DNA from 3 places in the Idiomarina sp. H2 genome. Region 1 is predicted to be linked to each of the others. Evidence: predicted binding sites of a transcription regulator. Region 1 holds the regulator's gene; each other region holds the start of a gene.
The links. Region 1 encodes ArgR, which controls arginine synthesis, uptake and breakdown. Its sites were predicted from a motif close to ANTGAATANNTATTCANT; they were not measured.
Positions count from the first base shown of each region.

Region 2: the regulator ArgR is predicted to act here: its motif matches at 4,511-4,528, upstream of DET62_RS07280 (aspartate aminotransferase family protein).
Region 3: the regulator ArgR is predicted to act here: its motif matches at 2,210-2,227, upstream of gltB (glutamate synthase large subunit).

Region 1 covers NZ_SNZY01000005.1:79,827-87,707, forward strand. The annotation lists gene ispB (octaprenyl diphosphate synthase) at 64-1,035, shown strand; gene mdh (malate dehydrogenase) at 1,566-2,498, opposite strand; gene argR (transcriptional regulator ArgR) at 2,686-3,159, shown strand; gene DET62_RS07925 (Dyp-type peroxidase) at 3,135-4,100, opposite strand; gene DET62_RS07930 (DUF885 domain-containing protein) at 4,217-5,959, shown strand; gene acnB (bifunctional aconitate hydratase 2/2-methylisocitrate dehydratase) at 6,394-7,881, opposite strand, start outside.
Region 2 covers NZ_SNZY01000004.1:269,423-277,303, forward strand. The annotation lists gene DET62_RS07260 (bifunctional diguanylate cyclase/phosphodiesterase) at 1-1,850, shown strand, start outside; gene DET62_RS07265 (aminodeoxychorismate/anthranilate synthase component II) at 1,855-2,436, shown strand; gene DET62_RS07270 (HDOD domain-containing protein) at 2,505-3,677, shown strand; gene DET62_RS07275 (flagellar brake protein) at 3,683-4,387, opposite strand; gene DET62_RS07280 (aspartate aminotransferase family protein) at 4,715-5,932, shown strand; gene astA (arginine N-succinyltransferase) at 5,946-6,968, shown strand; gene astD (succinylglutamate-semialdehyde dehydrogenase) at 6,983-7,881, shown strand, end outside.
Region 3 covers NZ_SNZY01000001.1:89,540-97,420, forward strand. The annotation lists gene ybgF (tol-pal system protein YbgF) at 1-601, shown strand, start outside; tRNA gene DET62_RS00485 (tRNA-Lys) at 734-809, shown strand; tRNA gene DET62_RS00490 (tRNA-Lys) at 840-915, shown strand; gene nadA (quinolinate synthase NadA) at 1,058-2,098, shown strand; gene gltB (glutamate synthase large subunit) at 2,238-6,704, shown strand; gene DET62_RS00505 (FAD-dependent oxidoreductase) at 6,704-7,881, shown strand, end outside.

The sequences.
Region 1 (7,881 bases):
CTCTGCTATAAATAGTGTACCATCTGTTTTCCGTTAAATTTTGTAAATAAACAGATATCTATGATGGATATGCAGTCCATTAACGCATTAGCCAAAGACGACATGCTTGGTGTTAATGCATTAATAGGTGAACAACTTCAATCGGATGTTGCCTTAATTAACCAGTTAGGCCTTTATATTGTCAACAGTGGCGGTAAACGCTTACGGCCGCTGCTAGCCATATTAGCTTGTCGGGCTCTGGGTTATGAAGGTAACGATCACCGCAAACTTGCTACGATTATCGAGTTTATTCATACCGCGACTCTGCTTCACGACGACGTCGTTGATGAATCGGAACTGCGCCGCGGACGCAAAACCGCCAACGCAGTGTTCGGTAATGAAGCCAGCGTACTCGTTGGTGACTTCCTTTATACCCGCGCCTTCCAGTTAATGGTCGATTTAGACTCCCTGCGGATTCTGCGTATTTTAGCGGACGCCACCAACATCATTTCTGAAGGCGAAGTCTTACAGTTAATGAACTGTAACGACCCGGATACTTCAGAAGCCAGCTACTTTAATGTTATTTACGGCAAAACCGCCAAGTTGTTTGAAGCAGCTACCGAGTTAGCCGGTGTACTAACCGCACAAGACGAAAAGGTGACTCAGCAACTGGCTGATTACGGTCGTTACCTGGGTACCGCGTTTCAGCTAGTAGATGATTTAATGGATTACACCGCGGACAGCGAATCTATGGGCAAAAATGCGGGTGATGACTTAGCGGAAGGTAAGCCCACACTGCCGTTGTTATACGCTATGTGGCACGGCAACGAAGTAGAACAAAAGCTGATTCGCGAAGCCATTGAGCAAGGCGACGGACGTGAGCACTTACAAACCGTGCTGACCGCTATGGAACGAACGGGAGCATTGCAGTACACCCGCGACAAAGCCTTAGAAGCCGCCGAACAAGCGCGTGAATCCCTAAGTGAACTCCCCGACTCCGACTACAAACAAGCCCTGCTCACCCTAACCCACCTTGCAGTCGACCGAGTGGCGTAAGAAATGCCTTGGGGGAGCGGGTTCTGTTTCGGAGGACGCCCGTGAATACATCCCTGTAGGGCTTGGGTAGCGCCATCCATGGCGCTACACACCTCCGAAACACAACCCTTCCCGCTTTAGGCATTTCCAATAAGCATCCATGGCCTTCGACACTCCGCCATAGAAACCTTCAACACTCGTAACGCTCGCAATCCAACAGCCTGCCCCATCAACCATTTCCGTAGCCTGATGTTCACATCAGGTGAGATATTTGAACATTGAACCTGACGTGAACGTCAGGCTACATACCTTTCAGCAAGTAGCATGCAGATATTGGGGTTGGTCAGTATTGGCGATACGCCATTGTGGGTTATCTGGAGAAAGTGCTGAGATAATTTTCAGCAAGTAGCGTGGAAATGTTGGGGCGGCTATTACAGGAGCGTCGAAGGCCAGGGACGGCCTTCGTCGAGCGCTCATGGATGAGCTTGTAGCGTCTCCTGTAATAGCCGCCCCAATATTTTCAAAAGCGGACTGCTGAAAGTTATTTCAGCTTAGCTGGCGAAGTCGATGCCAGTTTGGATGTCGCCTTTCAGGCCGTCTAGCATTTCGTCCATGCATTTTTGTTCGAATGCACTGAGTTTGCCGTAAGACAGGATTTCTTCTGCGCCGTTTTTGCCTAAGCGTACTGGCTGCGCGAAGAACTTAGCGTTGTCGCCCGGGCCTTCTACGTAGGTGCACTCGATAGTGTCCTGACCTTGCAGGCCTTTCAGCAGTGACAAGGCAAAGCGTGCTGCTGCCTGACCCATAGAAAGGGTTGCTGAACCACCGCCAGCTTTGGCTTCAACTACTTCGGTACCTGCGTTCTGGATACGGTGAGTTAAGTCTTTGATTTCTTGCTCTGTAAACTCAACGCCTTCAACCTGAGACAGCAATGGCAAAATGGTTGTGCCGCTATGCCCACCGATAACTGGTACATTAACGTTTTCCGGGTTCAGACCACGCAACTCACCAACAAAGGCTTCTGAACGGATAACGTCCAGCGTAGTAACACCGAACAGTTTACGCTTATCGTAGCAGCCTGCTTTTTTCAGGACTTCGGCAGCGATTGGAACCGTGGTGTTTACTGGGTTAGTAATGATGCCAACACAGGCGTTAGGGCAGTTGTCTGCAACGCCTTGCACTAGGTTTTTAACGATGCCGGCGTTCATGTTGAACAGGTCAGAGCGATCCATACCCGGCTTACGTGGTACGCCGGCAGGAATCAATACGATGTCGCTGCCAACTAATGCTGATGCTAAGTCGTCTTTACCGAAGCCTGTTACTTTCACGTCGGTAGGGATATGACTTAAGTCAACCGCCACACCTGGAACTACTGGCGCAACGTCATACAACGATAATTCTGAACCTGCTGGTAATTGGGTTTTCAGAAGTAATGACAATGCCTGGCCGATACCACCGGCCGCACCTAATACGGCTACTTTCATCTCAGACTCCGTTTTTGTTGGTCAATTTAAACTGCTTAAAAATGCAGAATTTGGGGCAAAACTGTACTCCTATATCAATAAAAATACAACTTTGCGCGATACACATTCAGCACTCGAATAGCGCATCTTTATGCAGTACACTGTCTATTATTATAGCACGTAAACAGCATAGGAATTTGACACTCACATGGTGCAGGACACGTTACTCGAAGCTTTTAAAACTTTGCTCCGCGAAGAGCGTTATGGCTCTCAAGGGGAAATTGTTAACGCCTTAAAAGCCGAGGGCTTTGATAACATTAGCCAGTCTAAAGTGTCGCGCATGCTGAGTAAGCAAGGAGCGGTTCGTACCCGCAATGCGAAACAGGAAATGGTCTACTGTTTACCGCCTGATTTAGCCGTGCCTTCCACCCGGGCACCATTAAGCCAGCTTGTACTGGATATTCAGCATAATGATGTGATGGTCATTATTCGCACAAGTCCGGGCGCCGCTCAGTTAATTGCGCGGTTGCTGGACTCGGTCGGTAAAAAAGAAGGTGTACTTGGCACTATTGCTGGTGACGACACGATTTTTATTGCACCGCTTAAAGTTGCTGATATTGAATTCACTCTGCGAAAAGTACGCGAGCTGTTTGCGAATCAGGCGGTACTGCCCTCTTCATAATCCGCTATGTCTTCGGCAACTTCTTTGTTCGCTTCCATAAAGCGCATTGAAGGAACAAAAAAACCTGAGCTGGACACGGCTTGTGAGTAATCTAGTAAAGGGTCGTAAGCTCCCTGTTCGTCGGCGTAATAACGGTTCTTTAGCCACTGAACAACCATTTTAGGCGAATGGCTAAAATACATTGCCAGAAGCCCCTGTTCGCGCAAGTCGCCCCAGGGCATATTCTGCCGCAATAGTGGAATAGGCTGTTCGCTACTATCAATTAAGCGACTTTTCGCAGCGTGAGTGACACCTTCTATTTTGGCTTCTGATAAACGTTCACCAGATACTTTCTCGCGTCCCATTAGCAGTTCCTGCTTTTCAGGGCCTAAGTAGTCCCAACGACGCAAGTCATGCCGAAACTTCTGTACGAATAAGTAGCTGCCGTCGACAAAGTCCGCATCGTCCTGCGCCTCAACTAAAGCGACTTTACGCTTGCGCATACCCCGCGGGTTATCCGGCGCATCGATAAAGCCGGTTAAGTCGCGGCCGTCCAGATAACGAAAGGAACGGATTTGCTCAGCCACTTCAATGTCGTAGCCAAACCATTCCATTAACGTGCGTCCCGCCAAGTAGTTAGCGTCAAAACGATCACAACGAATCTGTATAACAAGATCATAGGGGTGTCTTGGCGCTTCACGGTCGCCATCGCTGAGCTCGGGAAAAGCCTGCAAGTGAAGCGGTCGCTTATGCGGATAAAGAATATCCCAGTAGTCCGCCCCTATGCCAACAAAGCCTGTTAACATGCCTTCAGAGAAACGGGCGTCAAGATCGCGTAAAATTGCTGGAAAACGAGCTAACTTGCGACGTAAACTTTCAACGTCGTCGCTCATGACATGACAAAACAACGTCAGACCATGCAGATTAGGTTCCGCGTAGACTCCTGACTGAGCTTTATCCACCCTATTCTCCCATTTAACTGTTATTTTTGTGGGTTCGTTCTATTCGCTTTTACATTAATTAGCGTAAGAGGCATTATAGAATGCCTGTATTCGTTATGACACCGCAAGGAAAAATCATGCGCAATCTGATACTTATTTTTGGTTTGCTGGGCGTTACTGCCTGCACCACCACAGCTGATAACCAAACCCAGCGTAGCAGCACACAGCAACTGAGCCCTGCTGCCGAGTTTCATCAGCTGGCTGACACTATCTGGGAAGAACTGAATAAGTCCAGCGATACTGAGCTGACCGATATGTCACCGGAGGCGTTAGAAAAACGCTATCAACAACGCTCAAAGTGGCTCGAACAGCTTAACGCCGTTAACCTTAACGCGCTTAGCCGGGATGACCAAATTAATCATGCGATGATCCATTATACGTTAAAAAATAAAGTAGATGAGTATCGTTTTAAAGCACACTACATGCCATTGACAGCAGAGGGTAGTTTCCATAGTTCTCTTGCTTTTATGCCATCGTACACCTCGTTCTCTTCGGCTGAAGATTATCAGAATTACATTGCGAAACTGCGTTCCATTCCTCGTTACATGGAACAACAAACGCATTGGTTACGTAAGGCGATAGAAGAAGGTTATACCCAGCCAGCTGCCGCAATGGCGGGCTTTGAAGAGAGTATACTGGCCTACATTGTACAGGACGCTGATCAAAGCGTTTATTTCTCGCCGTTTTCCGAACAACCGGGCTTTATTAATGACGAGCAATGGAAGCAACTAAAAGAAGATGCCTTAACAGCCATTGACCAGCAAGTCATGCCGGCGTATGACGACTACTTCAACTTTATGGTCACCGAGTATCTTCCAAATGCACGTGAAACCGTTGGTGCCAGCGAACTGCCGAATGGCGACGCTTTTTATCAAAACCGTATTAAACATTACACTACGTTAGATTTAACTGCGGATGAAATTCACCAAATTGGTCTACAGGAAGTGGCGCGTATTCGTGGTGAAATGCTGGAAGCTATTGAAGCAAGCGGGTTTGATGGCAGCTTTGATGAGTTCGTCGAGTTCTTACGTACCGACGACCAGTTCTATCCGGAAACCGCAGAAGAATTGCTGCATTACGCTGCCTGGATAGCAAAAAAGATGGATGGCGAATTACCCAAGCTGTTCAAGACCCTACCACGGAAGCCATACGGCATTGCCCCGGTTCCTGAAGAAATAGCACCGAAATACACCACAGGTCGCTATTCTGGAACGAATCGCGACGACCGCGCCGGTTTCTACTGGGTCAATACCTACGCACTGGATCGCCGTCCGTTATATCAGATGGAAGCGCTGACATTGCACGAAGCCGTTCCGGGTCATCATTTACAAAACGCTATTGCCGGCGAGTTGGAAGATTTACCAGAGTACCGCCAGCAAACCTATATTTCTGCGTTTGGTGAAGGTTGGGGTCTGTACTCTGAGTACTTAGGTCTGGAAGCCGGTTTCTATGAAGACCCTTACAGCAACTTTGGTCGTTTAAGCTACGAAATGTGGCGCGCGGCGCGCTTAGTGGTGGATACCGGTATGCATGCCAAAGGCTGGAGCCGTGAACGCGCAATGGACTTTATGGCCAACAACACCGCGTTGTCACTGCATAACGTGAAAACCGAAATTGACCGTTACATTACCTGGCCTGCGCAGGCACTTTCGTACAAGTTGGGCGAACTGACCATTAAGCGTTTGCGTGCAGAAGCCGAGCAACAGCTGGGTGATAAGTTCGATATTCGTGAGTTCCACGATGCGGTACTGGAAAACGGCAGCGTGCCACTGAAAGTACTAGAACAACACATCAACGACTGGATTGCTGAGCAGAAATAGAACAGCCCCCCGCTATCAGGTAGGGGCAGGTTATTCACTTATTTCGCTTGAGCATTGAGTACTTCTGTGACGGAGACGCTACGAGCTCATCCATGAGGGCTTGACGAAGGCCATCCATGGCCTTCGACACTCCGCCACAGAAGTACTCAACACTCATAACGCTCATAAGTGAAGAACCTGCCCCTTTCTTACGCACCCGCTAATCTTTCTTTTTCCTCACTAAGAGACAGTATCCCACCTGATGTGAACATCAGGCTACTGAATATCGGACACAAAAAAACCGCCGAAGCGGTTTTATAAATTGCTAATGAGTGCGATCAACGGTTGCGAGGACTCTTAACGAGGTGTGCAGCGCCATGGATGGCGCTGCCCAAGCCCTACAGGGAAGTACTTGCGGGCGTCCTCGTAAAGAGTCCTTGCAACCTAAGCACTCATTAAGCCACGTTGATGGTTGGGATGATGTTTTCCTTGGCCGCTTTTTCTGCGTCGCGGAAGGCATCCATCTGGTCGAAATTCAGGTATTTATAGACTTCGCCAGCCATCGAATTGATGTCCTGTGCGTACTCCAGGTATTCTTCCGGAGTTGGCAGACGACCCACAATTGCACCGACAGCGGCAAGCTCTGCAGAGGTCAGGTAAACGTTAGCGCCATCACCCAAACGGTTCGGGAAGTTACGGGTTGAGGTAGACAGCACCGTTGCGCCCGGTTCTACCCGTGCCTGGTTACCCATACACAGCGAACAACCCGGCATTTCGGTACGCACGCCATTACGCTCATAAATGTCGTAATAACCTTCAGCTTCCAGCTGCGCTTTGTCCATTTTCGTTGGTGGAGCAATCCACAAACGGGTATTTAATGGGTCAGAGTTTTTCTCTAACAATTTACCCGCCGCACGGAAGTGACCAATGTTGGTCATGCACGAACCAATGAAGACTTCATCAACGTTATTACCTGAAACTTCGCTCAGGAACTTCGCGTCATCCGGGTCGTTCGGGCAGCAAACGATAGGTTCTTTAATGTCGTTCAGGTCAATTTCGATAACCGTAGAATAGTCGGCATCTTTGTCGGCACGCGTTAGCTGCGGGTTCTCTAACCATTCTTCCATCTTACGGGCACGACGCTCCAACGTACGCGCATCGCCGTAGCCTTCGTTGATCATCCAACGCAGCATAGTGATGTTTGAACGCAGGTACTCGGCAACCGACTCTTCAGACAAATCGATGGTACAACCGGCCGCTGAACGCTCAGCAGAAGCATCAGACAATTCAAATGCCTGCTCAACGGTTAAATGATCAAGACCTTCAATTTCTAAGATACGACCTGAGAAAATGTTCTTCTTGCCACGCTTATCAACGGTCAGATGACCTTCTTTGATAGCGAATGCAGGAATGGCATGAACCAAGTCACGCAGGGTGATACCAGGCTGCATTTCGCCTTTGAAGCGCACCAATACCGATTCAGGCATGTCCAGCGGCATAACACCTGTAGCTGCGGCGAACGCGACCAGACCAGAGCCGGCCGGGAATGAAATACCCAGCGGGAAACGCGTGTGTGAGTCACCACCGGTACCAACAGTGTCTGGCAACAACATACGGTTCAACCAGCTGTGGATGATACCGTCGCCAGGACGCAAACTTACGCCGCCACGGTTCATGATAAAGTCAGGCAAGGTGTGCTGAGTTTCAACGTCAACGGGCTTAGGATAAGCGGCGGTGTGGCAGAACGACTGCATAACTAAGTCTGAGTTAAAACCAAGGCATGCCAGGTCTTTTAGTTCGTCACGAGTCATAGGACCGGTAGTGTCCTGAGAGCCGACAGTGGTCATCTTAGGTTCGCAATAAGCGCCCGGACGAACACCTTCCATACCACAAGCTTTACCGACCAACTTCTGCGCCAGCGAGAAACCTTTACCGCTGTCTGC
Region 2 (7,881 bases), on a different contig from region 1:
ACCGTGAAAATATTGAACATCTGGTCGAGCAAAGCTTTCAAAATCATCATAGCTGGTCAGCAGAAAGTTGTCTTAAAGACAGAAGCGGAATAATTCACTGGGTTGCTATTACGGGCATTACCCGAACGCTGAAAAATGGTGACATGGCACTATTTGGTGCAATTCAGGATATTACGATTAAAAAGTACCGTTTGCAGCAGTTACAAGAGCAAGCCAATACCTTACGCAGCACACTGGACAACTTACTGGATGCGGTTATTACCATCGACAGTAACGGCATTATTATTAATTTTAGTGCGCCGGCTGAGCGCATGTTCGGTTACAGTTCCGCTGAAGTGAAAGGTAAAAATGTCAGCGTGTTAATGCCTGAACCCTATGCCCGTGAACATGACCGTTATATTAGTGCTTATCAAAAAACAGGCCGCGCACGCATTATTGGTATTGGCCGCGAAGTTCAGGCTAAGCGCAAAACCGGAGAAGTATTTCCTATCGATTTGGCGGTAACCGAGATAACGCATTCTGGTGAAACGCAATATGTCGGCATTATACGGGATATTACCGAGCAAAAAGAAAATGCCCGTAAGCTGGAATATTTAGCAAACTTCGATGAGCAAACGGGGTTGCCAAATCGCCACCGTTTTCTTGATCTGGTTGAGAAACGTATTGAAAGCCAATTACCTATTGCCGTCGCAGCCGTTAATATTGACTACTTTAACCGCGTTAATACGATTCACGGACACGAGGAAGGTGACCGTGTTATTCAGTTAATTGCACAGCGACTGAGAAAAACTATTCGTGATTCGGGCTGGATAGCGAGAGATCTTGGTGACAGATTTTGGGTGGGGGTTATGCAGGACTCCACCGAGACCAGTCTGGCGATTATTGATGAGCTTCATGGCGCACTGCGCGAGCCTTTTAAAACGGCGTTCCAGACGCATTACCTCACTGCAAGTGTTGGTGTCAGTTTGAGTGGAGGCAATGAGAACGCGTCCGGACTGCTGTCACAAGCCGATACGGCAACGTCTAATGCACGGCATAGTGGCCGGGATAAAGTTGCGGTATACAGAGCAGAAATATCTAATTCAGTTGTAACCGATGCCAAAACCGAAGTGGCCTTACGAGCGGCTTTGGGTAAAGGGCAGTTCGAATGTTGGTTGCAGTCTAAAGTGGATACCAACGGTGTTGTTCGTGGTGCAGAGGCTCTAATGCGTTGGCGCAATGAAGGCGGGGAGATCATTCCTCCAGATCAATTTATCCCGATTGCGGAGCGTTTTAAGCTGATTATTCCTATGGCTAAAGAATTGCTGAGTCAGGTCGCTTTCGTTGTGCGGCAGCTTAGCGATAAAGGGCTTAACGATCGCATAGCTGTGAATGTCAGTCCGATTGAGTTTTTACAAGACGATTATGTCGAGACGGTACAGAAAATATTTACCGAACAGGATGCGCCGCTGAATCAACTGACCATTGAAATTACCGAAAACTTATTGTTGGCTGACCCTGAAATAGTTGAGCAAACAATGTCGCGGCTTGCCGAGCTCGGCGTCGTATTTTCTATTGATGACTTTGGTACCGGGTATTCTAATTTCATGCGCATTCAGCAACTGCCAATAGGCGAGCTAAAGATAGACCGGGAGTTTGTTCAACTGGCGGAAGTGAATGACAAACACATGGGGCTGCTGTTGGCTATGCTGAATATGACTAAATCTCTATTGGTTTCTTCGGTAGCAGAAGGCGTAGAAACTGAAGCTCAGGTTAAATTGCTGAAAGAAAATGGTGCTGATTTATTGCAGGGATTCTATTTTGCCCGGCCAGTCCATTTTAAAGACTGGCTAAGCGAGCGGCTGTCCTAGCAGTATGATTGTTTTAATTGATAACTTTGACTCATTTACCCACAATCTGGCACGCTACTTTCGGGAATTAGGCGAAGACGTTAGTGTTTTCAGGAATAATGAATTAACTCTTACCGACATAGAACAGTTAGCACCGCAAGCGCTTGTTATATCACCTGGCCCCTGTACTCCCGACGAGGCGGGAATATCTCTGGCTGCTATTGAGCACTTTCAGGCTAAGCTGCCAATATTAGGTGTGTGTCTTGGTCATCAGGCATTGTCGCAGGTTTTTGGTGCAGATGTCATCCGGGCAGAAAAAGTTATGCACGGAAAAACCAGTGTAATTAAACACTCCGGCGAGGGACTATTCCGACAGCTAAATAACCCTTTAGAAGTGACCCGCTACCATTCCCTGATTGTTTCTCCTGAAAGCTTATCAACAGATTTTGTCATTGATGCCGATACAGAAACCGAAAAAGGCCAGCGCGAGATTATGGCAATAAGGCACCGGCATTTGCCGCTGTTTGGTGTTCAGTTTCATCCTGAGTCTGTTATGACAGCTCAAGGACATAATCTGTTAGCGAATTTTTTACGTTATATACGATAATCAGTAAGTAGTATTTTCTCTGCTTATTCAACATAATACTGCCGCAGTTCAGCTAATACCGAGGTAACATGTTCCACTTTTTTGCGGGTACCACAGAAGGCGGTAGTAACGATCCCGCTTTGCGCTTAGAAAAACGCTTTATCAACTATCTGATAAGCTTCCCGTTTGCGCGTAAAACTCGCTCAAAAGAAGATGGTACCGACGACGAAGAGCATGAACAGCGACGTAAGCTTTTAGAAGTGGAGCGTTTGAATTACGAAGAGCGCGATCGCAAAGCGCAGGCGCGTCAACGTTACGCCGATCGTATTTCTGATGAATTGCATGAAGAGATTTATCATCGTGCGTTGAAAACCATCGAAGATGGTGACTACATACGCGAGCGCTTGATCCCACTACCTGAAAAGCTACCTGAATTGCTCGATACGCTTAGCATGAAAGCCGCTTCTATGCGCCGGATTGAGTCCGTTGTGCAAGGTATGGACTGGTTTCATACGGGGTTAATCCGTACGGTCAATCAACCACCGTTTATTGATCGGAATAAGCAGATGAAAATTGATAACCTTCGGGTGGCCATGAGTTTTGTTGGCACAGAAAACCTACGCCTGCTGGCTCCTGCTTATATTATGCAAAACTGGCTGCCGCCGGCCACGCAACCGTTCACTTTATTCCGTCGGAAAATTTGGGAGCATTCGCTGGGTACGGCTATTGCTGCGCACAATATTGCGGTAGAGCGTAACCTGCGAGATCCGGTTTTAGCCTATACCATTGGTATGTTCCATGAGCTGGGGAAAATAGCCTTAACCAAGCTGTATTTGCGTTTATTTGATGATGTGCAGCGTGAATTCGCTATGCAAAGCGTTAACGATAAGTCACCAGAGCGCCACAATACTATTGTCACCTTGACTCCGGATGAGCGCTTTCTGCGCGATTTAATGCTGGAAAAGGATAAAGACGTAAGTTACCTGGTTGCTGAAGGCTGGGGGTTAAAGCGTGTTCCGGTAAGCAAACACTTATTGGCTTTTACGCAAAGCAAAACGAAAGACAAAGGCTATGACTCTGAATACGCGGAAGCCTTAGCTCAGGCCAATGCTTATTGCGAATTCAGAATGCTGCGCGAAGTGGACCTTGCCAGCCTGGAAGAGGGTAAACACCTGCTAAACAAGCATTCAATAACGTCAGAAACTGTTGCTCGCTTGCACAATGTGAGCTTAAAACGCCCGCCAATTGTCGTGCCGGAATAGAGAGGTCAGCACTCAAACTCGGTGTCGATTAATAAATGCTCGAACACTTTACCGATATGCGCTTCCTCGTCAGTGAAGCGCACGCCAACACTTATCATTCCATGCTCTTTGCGCTGATTCATAATTTGACCTGAAAGAGTCAGAGGCTCTTTCTGAGAACCCGAGCCAATACTGATTTTTATATTCATATGAGTGACATTACCTGTCTGGTTCTGCGCCTTAAACACAATTCGACACCCGGCAGAAGAGATATCGACGATAACACCACTGGCCAATTTCTTTTTAGTGTTAGTCTGGCTGCCGTCAGCAGTAACATCGACTGGAATGTGTGTTCGAACCCTCCGCTGTGCGCGTAGTGCGCGATTCTCAATTTCTTTCGGATAATCCAGATACAGCAACCTGAACGGGATATTTGAGACGGCCCGGATCTTTGTTTTAAACGCCAGGCATTCACCCGCTTCTCCCTCTAAAACCAAGCGAACAATAACCGGGTTGCCTTCATATAACACATCGGCATAGCTGCCGTCAGTGCGTGGATTCGGCTGTTTTAACAATAAATAGTTACCGGTATCAAAGCCCACAACCTGAAGCTTGGTGCGCACCTTGGTCGCCGAAGAAAACTCAACATCAATTACGTCGCCCGGACGTAAGTAGGTAAGCTTTAACTGTGGTTGAGATGAGGCGTTCAGGGGCGGAGTCTGATTTTCCATAACGTCTTCTGTTGCCGAACATTTATTCAATAAGTCAGGCTAAATTAACACCAGTTAAAGATCAATGTAATTCTGCGTACTTAAATGTTAATTCGGAGAAAACATTTTCGTGACCTAAAAAATAATGACTAAAGATTCATGGTTTCAGTATGCATTAGCATAACTATTCGTATCTTATGCAAGAAAAGCGTAAACCCTCGGGATTAGGGATTTATAACCGAATTATCACAGACAAACTGCACAAATTTTGGCATAATAGCCGGCTACTTTTAGAGATGAATTTGTTGACACCTTTGTTAACTCGCTAAGGCGATAAGGACGAGAGTAATGACAGACAATAAGACAGTAAACCGTGAAATGTTTAATGATGTAATGGTTCCAAACTACAACCCGGCATCGATGATTCCAGTTAAAGGAGAAGGTGCTCGTGTTTGGGATCAAGAAGGTCGTGAGTATGTCGACTTTGCCGGTGGTATCGCTGTGAACTGTCTTGGTCATTGCCACCCAGCGATGGTGTCAGCCCTACAGGAACAGAGCCAGAAGTTGTGGCATCTAAGTAATGTTTTTACCAACGAACCGGCAATTCGTCTGGCGAAGAAATTAACCGAAGCCACCTTTGCTGATCGCGTTTACTACGCTAACTCAGGTGCTGAAGCCAACGAAGCGGCATTAAAGTTGGCGCGTCGCTGGGCAATTGAAAAGCACGGTGAGCATAAGCAACAAATTATTGCTTTTACCAAAGGTTTCCACGGACGCACCTTCTTTACCGTAACCGTGGGTGGCCAGCCAGCCTACTCTGACGGTTTTGGTCCAAAACCTGGTGCTATTGAGCATGTGGATTACAACAACATCGACGCGCTTAAGGAACTGATTTCCGACAAAACTTGCGCGGTAATGATGGAGCCATTGCAAGGTGAAGGCGGCGTAGTAAGCCCTGACGTGGAATTCGTGAAGGCGGTACGTGAACTGTGTAATGAAAACGACGCGTTATTGATTTTTGATGAAGTACAAACAGGCTTTGGCCGTACCGGTAGCCTCTATGCTTATGAACAGCTGGGCGTAACGCCGGATATTCTGACTTCAGCCAAGGCTTTAGGCGGTGGTTTCCCTATTGGCGCTATGCTGACAACAACGGAAATTGCTGAGCATCTTAAACCTGGTACTCACGGTAGTACTTACGGCGGTAACCCACTGGCATGTGCTGTATCAGAAGCGGTACTTGATGTTGTGAATACGAAAGAAACGCTGGACGGCGTGAAGCAACGTGAGCAGTGGTTCAAAGAGCAACTGGCCGCAATTAACGAAAAATATAACGTGTTCAGCGAAATTCGAGGTCAGGGCTTATTACTTGGCGCGGCAATGAATAAAGAGTACGAAGGGCGTGCGCGCGACTTCTTGCTGGCCGGTCAGGAGCATGGCGTGATGGTACTGATTGCCGGTGCTAATGTGGTGCGTTTTACCCCGTCACTGGTTATTTCTGAAGAAGACATTAAAGAAGGCCTGCAGCGCTTTGAAAAAGCTGTTGCTCAGGTCGTCGGTCAATAACTGAGGCTGTTTTATGTTGCTAATCAGACCCATTAAGCCGTCAGATTACGAAGCGTTATATCAGTGCGCGATTGAATCCGGTCATGGTTTTACTTCCTTACCGGTAGACCAGTCGCTGCTGGAGCGCCGCATTAATGCGGCGCAAAAAGCATTCGCTAAAGACACCGTTGAAACACCGGGCGATGAAAGCTACCTGTTTGTTATGGAAGATACCGAAACCGGTACTATTGCAGGTGTCAGTGGTATTGAAGCTGCGGTGGGTTTGAATGAAGCCTTCTGGCATTACCGTTTGGGTAAAGTTGTGCATCATTCAGAAAAGCTTAATATTTATAATGCGCTGGAAACCTTAACCTTGTGTAATGACTACACAGGTGTTTCTGAGCTATGCACTCTATTTTTGCGTGAACCCTACCGGCACAATATGAACGGACGTACTTTATCTCGTTTCCGTATGCTGTTTTTAGCGCAGTTTAAACAGCGTTTCAGCGACTGGGTAATAGCCGAAATGCGCGGTGTTTCAGATGAAAATGGGGATTCGCCATTCTGGAACTGGCTGGAAGAGAACTTTTTCTCGATGGACTTTCCTAAAGCCGATTACTTAAGCGGCATTGGTGATAAAGTCTTTATTTCTGAATTGATGCCACGCTTCCCTATTTATACCAACTTGTTGAGTAAGGAAGCGCAGGCGGTTGTCGGTAAAGTTCACGACAATACCCGCCCGGCACTGAAATTGCTGGAGTCGGAAGGTTTCCGGTTCAGAGGCTTCGTCGATATATTTGACGCAGGGCCAACGGTTGAAGCCGAAGTGTGTAATCTTAATAGTGTCCGTAACAGTCGTTTAGTGACGGTAACTGTCAGCGGATCTACAGCGGAAGATGAAGGTATTCCTCATATTGTCTGCAACACGCAACTGAAGAACTTCCGCGCAACCAAACTGTCTTTACCAGCAGGTGCAGACGAACTCATATTGACGACAGAACAAGCCCAGGCAATGCATTTAGAAAGCGGCGATGAAGCCCGCATTGTTGCACTCTAAGCAGGAGTATTTGTATGACGAACAGTATTCAATTTATTGATGGTTGTTGGGAAGCTGGCGAAGGCCAGTTGTTCAAATCGATTGATCCAGCACGAAACGAAGTTATCTGGAGTGGCGAAGCTGCCAGTGAAACTCAGGTTGAAAAGGCCATTCTGGCAGCACGGGCGGCATTTCCGGACTGGTCTGGTCGCAGTGTTGAAGAACGCTTGGCTATTTGCCAAAAATTCTCTGAATTGCTGGAAGAAAATAAAGAGCACTTGGCTCGTACCATGGCTAAAGAAACCGGCAAACCCGTTTGGGAAACTCGCACCGAAGTTGGCGCTATGATGGGTAAAGTGGCTATTTCCGAGCGTGCTTACCATGAACGCACCGGTACCGTGGAAAACGACATGCCGGGCGCAAAAGCCTTTATCCGCCACAAGCCGCACGGTGTGGTCGCTGTTTATGGCCCTTATAACTTCCCGGGGCATTTGCCTAACGGGCACATTGTACCGGCGCTTATTGCGGGTAACACTGTGGTGTTCAAGCCAAGCGAACTGACTCCTATGGTGGCTCAGGAAACCGTGAAGTTATGGGAAAAAGCAGGCATTCCAGCGGGTGTTCTCAACCTGGTTCAGGGTGAAGTTGATACGGGTAAAGCATTGTCAGCGCATCCACAAATTGACGGTCTGTATTTCACTGGCTCATCAAACACCGGCCATTTGTTACACAAACAGTTTGGCGGTCGTCCGGATAAAATTCTGGCACTGGAAATGGGCGGTAATAACCCATTATTGGTGACTAATGTGGCTGATATTGATGCAGCGGTACACAATATTGTGCAATCGGCTTTCATCACTTCTGGTCAGCGCTGCACTTGTGCACGTCGCTTGTTCATCGAAGATTCTGAGCAAGGTCGTGCTGTACTGGAACG
Region 3 (7,881 bases), on a different contig from region 1:
TAATCAGTTAGGTTCTTTGCAGCAAGATGTTGCTGAATTAAGGGGCATAACGGAAGAGCACGAGTACCGTCTGGAGCAATTGTTGCAACGCCAGCGCGAGCTGTATCAGGAAATTGATCGTCGCTTCAGTAATTTGAAGTCGAGCAATAACCAGAGTGAAACTGCCGGCAACGATTACAATAGCCTTGAGCAGGTACCGACACAAACAGACAATAGCAGCTATTCTCCAAACCTTAGCGAGAATGATGCTTATGACAAGGCGATAGCTTTAGTCCTTGAGGATAAGCGTTATGATGAAGCTATACCCGCATTTGAGTCTTTTCTGAAGAACTTTCCAAACTCGACTTACTCTCCTAATGCTCACTACTGGTTAGGTCAGCTGTTTTTTGCCAAACGTCAATACGATCAGGCAAAGCAACAGTTTGAAACTGTCGTTAATGATTACCCTGACAGTAATAAACGTGGTGATTGTTTATTAAAGCTTGGTGCTATCGCCAGTGAGCAAGAGAAGTCGGCTGATGCAAAAGCTTATTACGAACAAGTGATTAAAGAGTACCCAGAAAGTACGGAAGCTAATTTGGCGAAACAACGCCTCAATTAATAACAACTGGGTAACATGTGTTCGTGAATTAAGCAGTCGCACAGTTTTTTTCAATTTTCAGTTGCATACGCGCACTATTTCAGTAAACTATGCCGCCGTTGCCAAGCAGAAACGGGCAACATTATTGACGTTGGGTTGTTAGCTCAGTTGGTAGAGCAGTTGACTTTTAATCAATTGGTCGCAGGTTCGAATCCTGCACAACCCACCACTTCGTCAATAAAAAGAATTACCAGAATTTGGGTTGTTAGCTCAGTTGGTAGAGCAGTTGACTTTTAATCAATTGGTCGCAGGTTCGAATCCTGCACAACCCACCACTTCACGGCTCATCTCATTACCAAAACCTCTTAAGTCTATTGAAGAATGAAAGGCGAAATTGACTTTGCTATAAGCCTGCCTTGAATTCCGCTATAATAACCCTTACTTATTAAGAACACTTGGAAAACAAGCCGTAGTATCATGACCGAGATTCAAACTCTGGATAGCCTTGATTATACTTTTCCTCCAAAACCTAAACCGTTAAGTGCGGAAGAGAAGGTTGAGACCGTTAATCGCATTAAGCAGCTTCTGGTTGACGAAGACGCTGTATTGGTGGCTCACTACTACACAGACCCCGATATTCAGGCATTAGCCGAAGAAACCGGTGGCTGCGTGGCCGATTCTTTGGAAATGGCGCGCTTTGGCCGTGACCATCCGGCGAAAAAGCTGATTGTTGCCGGTGTTCGCTTTATGGGCGAGACAGCTAAAATTCTTACTCCCCATAAACAAGTACTGATGCCAACGTTAAAAGCTGAGTGCTCTTTGGATCTTGGTTGTCCGCCAGAGAAGTTTGCTGAATTTTGTGATCAACACCCTGATCGAACCGTTGTCGTTTATGCTAACACCTCCGCCGCGGTAAAGGCTCGTGCTGACTGGGTAGTAACCTCCAGTATGGCGCTTGAGCTTATTGATCATCTGGACGCTAAAGGAGAAAAAATTCTCTGGGCACCAGATAAGCATTTAGGCGGTTATATCGCACGCGAAACCGGAGCTGACATGCTGTTGTGGCAGGGCGCTTGTGTTGTGCATGATGAATTCAAAGCCAAAGCGCTGCAGGACATGAAAAAGCTGCATCCGGAGGCTGCTGTTCTGGTGCACCCCGAGTCGCCGGAGAATATTGTGGCTATGGCAGACGCTGTCGGTTCTACCTCGCAACTTATTAAGGCGAGTCAGGAATTGCCTAATGAAACTTTCATAGTGGCTACGGACAAAGGCATTTTTTACAAAATGCAGCAGTTGCAACCAAATAAAACCTTTATTGAGGCCCCTACCGCCGGTAACGGCGCAACTTGCCGTAGCTGTGCGCATTGCCCCTGGATGGCAATGAACGGCTTAAAAGCGATAGAAGAAGCCCTGACTAACGGTGGAGAAACTCATGAGATTCATGTCGATGAAGCTCTGGGTAAAAAAGCCATGGTGCCACTTGACCGAATGCTGGCATTTGCTGCAACGTTAAAATGATTTAAAAAGGCTCCTTCGGGGGTCTTTTTACTTTTTGTCTATACAACATATTTATAACAATAATAACCCCAGTGCCTACCGAAGTGAATGCCTGCATGGTAATCTAGCATTATTGAATAATTATTCGAGTGGTATACGCATGGGACTTTATGATCCAGCTGATGTCCGTGATAACTGCGGCTTTGGCCTTATCGCTGATATTAATGGCGAAGCTCAGCAAGGTTTAATTTCCACCGCAGTAAAAGCGCTGGACCGTATGCAGCATCGCGGCGGTATTGGTGCCGATGGCAAAACCGGCGATGGCTGTGGTTTGCTGTTGCAAATGCCGGAGCAGTTTTTCCGTCAGTACGCAGAAACTGAAGGTTGGCAGCTAAGTAAGAAATTTGCTGTCGGTATGGTATTTTTTAGCCGCAATAAAGATAAACGGGAATCTGCCCGCCACTTAATTGAGCAAGAGCTTCAACGAGAGACTCTAGAGGTCACTGGCTGGCGTAAAGTTCCGGTCAACAACAAAGTACTGGGTGAAGGTGCCAAAGCCTCTGAGCCGGTCATCGAGCAAGTTTTGGTATCGGCTCCACCGGGCTGGCGCAAAAAAGATTTAGAAAGACGTCTGTATATGGCCCGCAGACGCATAGAAAAGCTGATGCCTAATCAGGACGAGCTCTATATTTCGTCGTTGTCGAGTCTGGTCTTAGTCTATAAAGGCCTGATGATGGCAGCAGACTTGCCGGCTTATTACACCGATTTAGCCGATGCGCAAATGAAAACTTCCATTTGTGTCTTCCACCAACGTTTTTCGACCAATACGGAACCGCGTTGGCCGCTGGCTCAGCCGTTTCGGTTCCTTGCCCACAACGGTGAAATTAATACGGTACGAGGAAATCGTCAGTGGGCGCAGGCAAGAGCTTATAAATTTCAGACGCCGTTACTACCTGACCTGCAGGACGCAAAGCCACTGGTGGGCTTGTCAGGCTCCGATTCTGCGTCGTTAGACAACATGCTGGAGTTGCTGCTGGCCGGCGGCATGGATTTATTCCGGGCTATGCGCCTGCTGATCCCACCGGCGTGGCAGGGCGATGCCACCATGTCGGATGACATGCGTGCTTTTTACGAATTTAACTCTCTGCATATGGAGCCCTGGGATGGACCTGCCGGCGTGGTTATGAGTAACGGTCGGCATGTGGCCTGCAGTCTGGATAGAAATGGTCTGCGTCCGGCGCGGTATGTTTTGACCCGTTCGGGTATTCTGACCATTGCCTCCGAAGTGGGTATCTGGGATTACGACGAGCAGGAAGTGATTGAAAAAGGCCGCTTAGGGCCGGGACAAATGATGGCGGTGGATACCTATACCGGCAAAATTTGGTATAACGACCAAATTGAAGAAGAACTCAAGCAGCGTCACCCTTATAAACAATGGCTGGAACAACACCGTCGCCACTTGATACCGTTTGAACGCAGCCACGCCGACAAGCTGGGTAAGCGCTTGTATGACGACGAGACCATGCTGGTTTTTCACAAAGCGTATTTGTATTCCGAAGAAGAAATACAGCAAATTATCAGTGTTCTGGCGAAAGATGGTCAGGAAGCAGTGGGTTCTATGGGGGACGATACACCTACCGCCGTGCTTTCAAAGCAGCCGCGTTTGCTTTACGACTATTTCCGGCAGCAGTTTGCTCAGGTGACTAACCCGGCTATTGACCCTATCCGTGAACGCCATGTTATGTCGCTTTCCACTATCATTGGTCGTGAGCATAACGTATTTAACGAGGCATCAGGGGATGCCGACCGGGTAGTATTTGAGTCACCTATCCTGATGTACACCGATTTAAAGCAGCTACGTGAACTTGATGAACAACATTACCGGGCAACCACCTTGTCGCTGGGTTTTAAACCAGAGCAGCAGAATTTACAACAAGCCATCGATAGCCTGGTTGAGCAGGCAAAAACCGCGGTTAAGGATGAGCAAACGGTTATTCTGGTTCTCAGTGACAGAGATTTACAGCGGGAACAGCTGACGATACCTGCAGCCATGGCCGTTGGGGCGGTGCAACAAGTGCTGGTGAAGAATGATCTTCGCTGTGATTCAAACATTATTATTGAAACCGCATCCGCGCGTGATCCGCATCATATGGCGGTGTTAATAGGCATGGGTGCCACTGCGGTTTATCCCTACCTTGCGTATGAAACCGTGGAGCAACTGGTCGCCCGGGGCAAAGTTCAACTGGACATAAAAGAAGCATTGCTCAACTACCGTAAAGGCCTGAATAAAGGCTTACTGAAAATACTCTCGAAAATGGGTATTGCGACCGTGGCAGGTTACCGGGGCTCCTCCTTGTTTGAGGCGGTTGGGTTGAACGAAGATGTGCGTCGTCTTTGCTTTGAGAACGTACCAGCACGCATTGATGGCACCGGATTTGACGATATACAGCAGGATCTTCAGCAGAGCTTCCATCGCGCCTGGTTAACACGAAAAAAACTGGCTCAGGGTGGTTTGCTAAAATATGTGCACGGTGGGGAGTACCACGCTTATAACCCGGATGTTGTGACGTCGCTGCAACGCGCGGTGGCAACAGGCGAGCAGCGAGATTACGACGTTTACGCTAAGTTTGTTAACGAGAGGCCGGTGACTCACCTGCGTGATTTGCTCAGTATCAAATTGCCTGAAAAGGCAAAAATTAAAAAAGAAAAAGTAGAAGCCAAAGAACTCCTGTTTCAGCGTTTCGATACGGCAGCTATGTCGATAGGCGCGTTAAGCGCCGAAGCTCACGAAGCCTTAGCTATTGCCATGAATACTATTGGCGGGCATTCAAATTCTGGCGAGGGTGGGGAAGATCCGAAGCGCTTTAACAACGCAAAAAACTCGCGAATTAAGCAAGTGGCCTCGGGGCGCTTTGGTGTCACGCCGCATTATTTGGTTAATGCCGATGTTATACAGATAAAAGTTGCGCAAGGAGCCAAACCCGGTGAGGGAGGTCAACTGCCCGGCGAAAAAGTGACTGCGGAAATTGCCCAACTGCGATACGCCGTAGCTGGTACTACCTTGATATCGCCGCCGCCGCATCACGATATTTATTCCATTGAAGATTTAGCTCAGCTGATTTTTGACTTAAAGCAGGTGAATCCGAAAGCCTTAGTTTCAGTCAAGCTGGTTTCTACGCCTGGCATTGGCACCATTGCTACAGGTGTCGCGAAAGCGTATGCCGATTTAATTACTGTGTCCGGCTACGATGGCGGAACTGGTGCTAGCCCCATGACCTCGGTCAAGTATGCCGGCTCGCCCTGGGAGCTTGGTTTGGTTGAGGTGCACGAAGCCCTGGTGGCGAATAACTTGCGCCACAAAATTCGGTTGCAGGTCGATGGCGGCTTAAAAACCGGTATGGATATTGTGAAGGCGGCTATTTTAGGCGCTGAGAGCTTTGGTTTTGGCACCGCCCCTATGATTGCTCTGGGCTGTAAGTATTTACGCATTTGTCATTTGAACAACTGTGCAACAGGCGTGGCCACTCAGGATGAAACCCTGCGGCGGGAGCATTTTTCCGGCTTGCCGGAACGTGTGGTGAAGCTGTTTGAGTTTATGGCGGAAGAGGTGCGTGACATTCTCGCTCAATTGGGGCTGGAAAAGTTAACCGACGCTATTGGCCGGGTTGACCTACTGGAACGGCTGACTGGTGAAACCAAACGTCAGCAGCAGTTACAGTTAATTGCCTTGTTGCAGTCAGCCGGGGTTCGCTCAGAGCATTCTTTATATTGCACCGAGAAGAACCCGCCGTTTGATCAGGGCCAGCTGAACCAGCGATTGCTGGAGTTGTGCAAGGAGTCTATCGATAAGCGCAGCGGAGGTCATTGGTCTTTGACTATCCGTAATGACGACCGTTCGGTTGCTGCAAGTGTATCGGGTTACATTGCCAGCCAGCATGGAAATCAGGGAATGGCTGTTGCGCCAATTACTTTAGGTTTCATCGGTACCGCAGGACAAAGCTTTGGTGCATGGAATGCCGGAGGCTTAAAGCTTCATCTGACCGGAGACGCCAACGACTACGTTGGGAAAGGTATGGCCGGTGGTGAAATTACTATTAAGCCGCCAGCAGGCTGTCGTTATAACACGCACGAAGCAGTCATTATGGGCAATACCTGTTTGTATGGCGCGACTGGCGGAAAACTTTATGCTGCCGGTTGTACCGGTGAACGTTTCGCGGTGCGTAACTCCGGCGCGACAGCTGTGGTAGAGGGTATTGGTGACCATGGTTGTGAATATATGACCGGCGGTATTGTGGTGGTACTGGGTGAGTGCGGCATCAACTTTGGTGGCGGCATGACCGGCGGTTTTGCTTATTTAAGAGACAGCGACGGCGACTTACATCGTCGGCTTAACCACGAATTGGTTGAGGCCGTTGCCGTGGATACCCCGATTATTCAGGAACACTTGCGTGGTTTAATTCATGAGCATCACGAAGCAACGGGAAGTCACTACTCGCGCGAGTTATTAAACAACTTCGAGCAAGTAGTGGACAGCTTTTATATCGTCAAACCAAAAGCAGCAGATGTGAAAGAGCTTTTAGGGCATCGGGCGCGGTCAACCGCAGAATTACGTGTGCAGGTGATGTAATGAACAAGAATATTTATCAGTTTTTGGACGTGCAGCGCATTGATCCGCCGAAACGTCCGGTTGAAGAGCGCCGCATTGAGTTTAAAGAAGTTTATGATCCAATGCCTGACGTGCAGCTAAAAGGCCAGGCAGATCGTTGCCTGGACTGCGGAAACCCTTATTGTGAGTGGCAATGCCCGGTTCACAACTATATTCCTCAGTGGCTGGAGCTGGCCAATGAAGGGCGGGTTATTGAAGCCGCTGAACTGATGCATAAAACCAACAGTCTGCCTGAGGTTTGTGGCCGGGTATGTCCGCAGGACCGTTTGTGTGAAGGAGCCTGTACGCTGAATGACGGTTTCGGCGCAGTAACTATTGGCAGTATTGAAAAGCAAATGGTCGACGAAGCCTTTAAACAAGGGTGGCGACCAGATTTAAGCGGTGTGACTCAGCGTCAGGAACGGGTTGCTGTCATTGGAGCCGGGCCTGCAGGTCTTGCCTGTGCTGACGTATTGACGCGTAATGGTGTCAAAGCTGTCGTTTACGATCGTTACCCGGAAATTGGAGGCCTGCTAACCTACGGCATTCCGCCATTTAAGCTGGATAAAGCGGTCATGACGTTGCGTCGTGAAATATTCACCGACATGGGTATTGAGTTTAAGCTGGGTGTCGAAGTGGGTAAAGACATCAGTTTTGCTGAGCTGGAAGCCAATTATGATGCGGTATTCTTAGCTCTGGGGACTTATAAAGCGCTGGATGGAAAACTAAAAGGTCTGGACGCAGATGGGGTTTATCCTGCCTTGCCGTTTCTCATTGGCAATACACAAAAGCTTATGGCTCATGAGCCTATGTCTCAGTATCCACTTATTGATGTGAAAGACGAGACCGTGGTTGTGCTTGGTGGTGGCGATACTGCAATGGACTGCGTCAGAACCTCAATCAGACAGGGAGCGAGTTCGGTTGTCTGCGCTTATCGCCGCGACGAAGGTAATATGCCAGGGTCGCGCAAAGAAGTGCAGAATGCTCGCGAAGAGGGCGTGTCTTTTGAGTTTAACCTGCAGCCGCTGGAAGTAGTCACGGACAATTCGGGTAAGGTTAGCGGCGTGAAAATGATGCGTACTGAACTTGGCCCGGCGGACGCGGATGGCCGCAGACGTCCACAACCTGTGCCGGATTCAGAATTCATAATGTCTGCAAC